2 regions of the Paenibacillus sp. J2R1T-4 genome follow, and region 2 is predicted to be linked to the other one. Evidence: riboswitches for the same ligand, from Rfam matches in the RefSeq annotation. Region 2 holds a riboswitch; the other holds the start of a gene.

Region 1 (3,139 bases), on a different contig from region 2:
TTGCGCCCAGGATTTGCGGCATAGAATCATACCTCCGCGAGGGCCGCGAAGCGTCTTGTGTGTAGTTGTAGTAACAAAATGAGCATGAGGAACCGGGCTTGGATGAAGACCAGAAGCTACCAATCCAGCGATATGCGCCATGTCAACCATGAATAACGCGCCAACATCATTTGCAATTTGGCCAAGCGTTGCAAAATCAATAATACGCGGATACGCACTTGCGCCCGCTACGATCATTCTTGGCTTGTGCTTGAATGCAAGCTTGCGGACTTCATCATAATCAATGCGGAAATCCTTCTCGTTAACACCGTAAGCCACGAAGTTGTATAGCAATCCTGATGCATTGACCGGACTTCCGTGTGTCAAGTGACCACCGTGAGCCAAGTTCATACCCAGAACCGTATCTCCCGGATTAAGAGCGGCCAAATATACGGCTAAATTCGCTTGCGCGCCGGAGTGAGGCTGTACGTTCGCATGCTCTGCACCGAATAGCTCTTTTGCACGATCACGAGCAATGGTCTCTACGATGTCTACATATTCACAGCCGCCATAATAACGTTTTCCCGGGTAGCCTTCCGCATATTTATTCGTCAATACAGTGCCCATGGCCTCCATGACAGCTTCGCTAACAAAGTTCTCAGAGGCAATAAGCTCGATTTTATCTTGCTGGCGGCCTCTCTCCAGTTGAATCGCTTCTAGAATTTTCGGATCCGATTTGCGTAAATTTTCCATTTCAATAATTCCTCCCACAGTATGATGAATGTGTATAATTAAACTTCTTGTTCGACTATATATACAGCTCGCACTCCACCGATCAATCTCGGCCGGGTATAAGCCATCGTAACATGCGCCTGTCCGATTGTACGGATCGAGGGTCGGACTGGAACGGCTACACGACGGAGATGCATCCCGATGAACGTGTCCCCGATATCAAGACCTGCATGCGCTTGAATCGATTCGACCAAACATGGATTAGACAAATGGCGAAAAGCATAAGCAGCCATGGATCCTCCCGCTTGTCTAACCGGCACGGCCGACACTTCCTCAAGCGTAGGGTGCAAGTGAAACAGATCACGCTCAATCACTAGTGCGCGATTCAGATGCTCGCAGCATTGATAGGCGGGCTGGAACCCAACCTCTTGACGGACGTTCTCGACAGCGTGGAAAATCGCCTGCGCCACATCTTCCGTTCCTGCTGTTCCAATATGCTGGCCCACGACTTCACTTGTGCTGGTGCCTATTACGACTATTTGCCCCAGACCGATACCGCCCGCCTGTACAAGCTCGCGTAATACCTGCTCCACTTGTTGAGTAATCATACCGAACGATCTTCCAAGTTTTTGATTTTCTGGATGCGGTTAATATGGCGGGGTCCTTCAGAGAAAGCTGTGTCCAACCATACTTTTATGATTTCAATAGCAACACCCGGACCGATTACCCGCTCCCCCATAGCCAACACATTGGAGTTATTATGCTCTCTTGTAGCTTTGGCCGAGAATAGATCATGCACGAGTGCGCAACGAATACCTTTTACCTTGTTCGCTGCGATCGACATCCCAATCCCAGTACCGCAAATGAGAATGCCTCGGTCTGCTGTGCCTTCTACGACTTGTTCACATACGGGTAAAGCGTAGTCAGGATAGTCAATGGAATCTGCACAATGGCAACCAAAATCCTCGACTTCATGCCCTTCCTTCTTCAGGAACTCGATCACTTCGTCTTTCAACCGGAAACCAGCGTGGTCTGCTCCAATAGCGATTTTCATAGGACTCGTGTCTCCTTCATGCTTTGCGAGAGCAAAGTTATTTCAACTTAGACTTTATGGTACTAGTATAACCGAAAGGAAGGCTAAGATGAAAAAAAGAGCAAACCGACCGTCCGAAAACGTTCGTTGCTCTTGCCCAGGCGACCGGCCGTATGTCTCGATGCTCCATTGGGGTAATCCCCGCTTGTCGCCAGTTACATCGAGTCCAACATCTTGCTTCCATCATACCGCATTCGTGAATCGGTGTAAAGACATGGACATCATATTCAGCCTTAACCAAAAAGTGCAAAATATGTGATCGATATGACAAAGAATTTGGCACCAGAACCGACTATTATGAATATAGGCTGGGTTCATTCTAGGAAAAGAAAGGATGAGGATACATATGAAATGCGGCATGTTCGAAATCGATATTACTCCGACGCTTGGAAGTACGATTCCCGGTTACTTTGAAGACCGAAAGGCTACAGGTATCAAGGACAGACTGTTTGCGAAAGCATGTGTGATTGAATCGGAAGGAAAAGTTCTGGCGCTGCTCGTTCTGGATAGTTTATTCGTCCATCCTTATGTGACGGATGAAGTTAGAAGAAGAGTCCAAGAGGCTGTAGGTATAGCCGGTGCTGCGATCATGATTGCGGCGACTCATACGCATACAGGGGGCCCCGTATTCACTACCACCTTCCTGTCGGCGGATCAGGGTTATTTGGAGTTTCTCGCAGAGCGTGCCACGGAGGCGATCATCACGGCCTATCATGCACGGCAAGAGGCCCGTATAGGTTGCGGCATTGGGCAAGAGGGGGACATCGCCTTTAACCGACGATTCTGGATGAAGGACGGAAGCTTAAAGACCAATCCGGGTATTTTGAACCCCGAGATCGTAAAGCCTGAGGGCCCTATTGACACCGAACTGTTGGTTGTGCGAATGGATGACGCTGCCGGTAATCCCATTGGAATTATAAGTAATTATACTTGCCATACAGATACCGTTGGAGGAACGGAATTTTGCGCTGACTTCCCAGGTGAGCTAAGTGCTGTGCTTAAGGGGACTTACGGAGATTCCTTAGTCAGTCTGTTCTTTATGGGGGCTAGCGGCAATATTAACCATCTGGATGTAAGTGGTAAAATGAGGAGAAAACCAAATTACTATAAGATGATGGGCCGTATTCTAGCAGGGGAAGTCATTAAGGTGAGAGAAAAAATCTCGACAGAAGAGACTTTAGAGATCGAAACGGATCAGCAATATTTCACAATCGATTACCGCCGCCCTGCAGCTGAAGAAGTATTGGATGCCCGCGACATTATGCAGAGTGATTCAGTAACCAATATAGACAAGGCTTTTGCCGCTGAGCTTCTGAATTCGCTTGATTGTGAGAC
Region 2 (3,139 bases):
TACAAAAGATTAGGATTCCCGGCAGAATCGCTGTCCCCAACCTGCGGCATGTATCGATCTATCATGATTAACCCTGCATGCGCGCGTAACATCTGCCTGAACTTGGCATTTCGATAAAAATCACCTTGCGGATACCGGTCATAGCCGAACATAATATCTGCTACTTGTTTGTAGGCATTAACCCAGATGTTGTTATACAAAGGAGCAGCTTCATCGCCAAAGCCATCCCTGTCAACGTCACACACCAGAGCATGCAGCATATTGCCCCCTGTTATCGCCCATCCACCTGCTTCCGGCGGAATAGCTTTCCCTTCTCGGAACACAAAATCCAGCCATTCCTCCGTCGTCCCTGGCTCATCAAGCACAATTGCAGCGAGCGCGAGTGCATTCTGGTGCATCCCATGGTTTCCTCTGATCTGTGCTTTCTTCACTCCCTCAAACACTTGTCTCAGGATTCCGTCCTCGATATTCGTGCGAATCAGTTCCATGGTGGATTTAGTGTTGGATAGTTTGTATTTCGCAGCTTTGGCAGCCAGGAAATCGAGCACTTCCGAACTCTCTATCAACGCAGGATAGAATGCATCGTAAGCGCTAACAAACGATTGAACAATAGAAGTCTCCCATATGCTTCCGACTGTTTTGCCTTGACCTGTCATCCCATGCGAATTCAGGAAACCATTCTCCCAAGAGAACACCCCTGTGTCCAGTTCAGGGTACAAATCCGCTACTCTGTCAAGCAGCACGATTCCTGCCTGGGCATATTTCAGCTCCCCGCTATATAGATAGGCATCTCGCAATTGAAGAATAGCCGTTTCTACCATTCCACCGTGCGCCCAAGGATACTTCGAAGTCGGGAAGAGATTCCCGTTCACATCTATCATTCGGATCCATATTTTCCAATGAGAGTAGAAGGCAATAAAAGTCCACTGCTCACCTGCCTCGTCCTTCCAGCCATATCCGTCATCAACACCCCAGCTCTCGTCACGATCCGGGTACAGTCTATTAACCAGATACTTCTTATCCCCTCGTCCTGGCTGAAAAATACCATTTTCATCCTTAGCACTCTCATAGTAAGCAGCGAAATCATTGGAAGGAAATACAGACTGACAGCTGGGACAAGTCAGCTTCCATGGTTGCTCCAATGTATCGGCTACCCACGGCCACCGACCATAAGCATGATGAGCATCTCCGCATATCGGGCAGCCTAATTTCTGATTCACCGCATAGCTGCGGGGGATCGTTTGGGGGGCAGGTAAATTCCACAGCTGCTCCCACCCGAGATCGATATAGACGTCCGCCTTAGAAACAGCTTCATCCAGCTCCAGCTTCGCCCAATCATACTTGGCAACATTACGCCTTACGCTGCTTACTTTTTCAGGTGTGTAGTAGGTGCTTCTTTGTTTGACACTCATCCGTGATCCCGCCTTTGCATCAAAGAAATAAGAACGATTAGGCCTAATGCTGTCATCATAACATAATGTAAAGCTTTAAAGTGACATAGTTATATAGGACTAACAAAATCCGCTGTCGAAACACTTATTTCCTGGGAAATATGTCGACTTGCACTTTTACGACTCAACTGCTGGCGTTATAAAGACTGGAAAAAGAGCAGAACCGCTGCTGCCATTACAGCACAGTTGAAAAAGATACAGGATGTTACTTGAAATCCATTGTTGAAAATATTCAGAATATTGGATAAAATAGACCCAACTGAAACAATCGCTGTGCAACTGGCGGAACATGGTGAACCATGGGGGAGCGCAGCGGAATCGAATGCCGGACGCCTGGGCGAGTGCTTGATCGAGAGATCAATGCGCTCTTTTTTCGTTTTCAGCAAACTATATTTCCGAAGGAGAGGGTACGGGATGAAAATCGCTTTTGTATTATTTGATCGAGTGACGGCTTTGGATTTTGTAGGTTTCTATGACGCTATTACGAGGTTACGATTCCTGAAACTGATGGATGATGTTACTTGGGATCTATGCGCTGATCGGGAAACGGTCAGGGATGAGCGGGGTTTGACGATCCATGCAGGGCTCGTGTTGCCGGATTTGTCCGGGTATGATCTTGTCTTCGTTCCCGGGGGCCCAGGTACAAGGGAGCTCATGTTCGATGCCGAGTTCATCAAGTGGCTGCAGACGGCGGCTGGGGCGAAGATGCTGGTTTCGGTTTGCACAGGGGCTTTGTTACTGGGAGCAGCTGGATTTCTGGAAGGAAAACGGGCAACAACGAATCTGCACGCATACGAGCTGTTAGCTCCCTACTGCCAGGAGGTTCTGAAGGAGAGAATTGTGAGAGACGGCAATGTATATACAGGTGCAGGTGTAGCGACATCAATCGACTTGGGTCTCTATGTTGTTGAGCGTTTGTGCGGAGCTGATGCCGCAAGAAAAGTTCAAGTGAGTATGGATTATCCGTATTATGAAGCGGGAAAGCAAGTTGCAGACAATTAATCGACATATTTTGACTCTCATAGGTAAAAGGAATCATGTTATAATCTTCAGGACCATGAAATTACATATTATTACATCCAGGAGGTACTGAAGGTGTTGAGTTTACATTCACTCAAGCATAAGATCATTTGGCCGGTGTTGATAGTCATCAGTCTCGTCACAATATCGATGGCATGGTTCATATACGGGCAAACCGCGGACAGTATGAAGAGCAAAGGCTTCGCTACCCTTGAAGTGACGAAGATCGGAATCGAAAACGCATTGATCGCGCGCAAAACCGCAGAAGATGTGATGGAGAAGGAAATGGTCAGCCAAGCTGTGCTGCTGTCCTTGTTAGTCGAAAAAGGTCTGCCCTTCGATCAGGTGGCCGCACTTTCGAGGAAAGGGCAGATCGATGATATCTGGATAACGGACGGTCAAGGTAATACGATCCTTACGAATGCGGGACCCGATGTAAAATTTAATTTTTCCGCCGATCCCAAGCAACAAGCCTATGAATTTATGGATCTTATCTCTAAGAAAAAAGAAGTGGTAGTCCAGCCAGCACAACCTCGTACGATTGATCCGAAAGTATACAAATATGTGGGGGTGGGCGGTTGGAGCATCCCGCGAATCGTACAAGTCGGACGTGACGGCGCCAAACTGACAGAGCTCGAAGACCGAATTGGTCCAAAGCCGATCATTCA

The links. Region 2 has a riboswitch for ZMP and ZTP ahead of AC58QD_RS24430 (DJ-1/PfpI family protein). Riboswitches for the same ligand answer to the same signal wherever they lie in the genome.
Region 1: another riboswitch for ZMP and ZTP. It lies ahead of rpiB (ribose 5-phosphate isomerase B); the one in region 2 lies ahead of AC58QD_RS24430 (DJ-1/PfpI family protein).

The regions. Positions count from the first base shown of each region.
Region 1 covers NZ_JCAUBA010000018.1:19,899-23,037, reverse strand. Annotated here, with positions in the region: gene glyA (serine hydroxymethyltransferase) at 1-732, opposite strand, end outside; gene AC58QD_RS24565 (TIGR01440 family protein) at 771-1,319, opposite strand; gene rpiB (ribose 5-phosphate isomerase B) at 1,316-1,765, opposite strand; ZMP/ZTP riboswitch at 1,893-1,973, opposite strand; gene AC58QD_RS24555 (neutral/alkaline non-lysosomal ceramidase N-terminal domain-containing protein) at 2,151-3,139, shown strand, end outside.
Region 2 covers NZ_JCAUBA010000017.1:156,356-159,494, reverse strand. Annotated here, with positions in the region: gene AC58QD_RS24435 (heparinase II/III domain-containing protein) at 1-1,412, opposite strand, end outside; ZMP/ZTP riboswitch at 1,717-1,797, shown strand; gene AC58QD_RS24430 (DJ-1/PfpI family protein) at 1,866-2,453, shown strand; gene AC58QD_RS24425 (methyl-accepting chemotaxis protein) at 2,547-3,139, shown strand, end outside.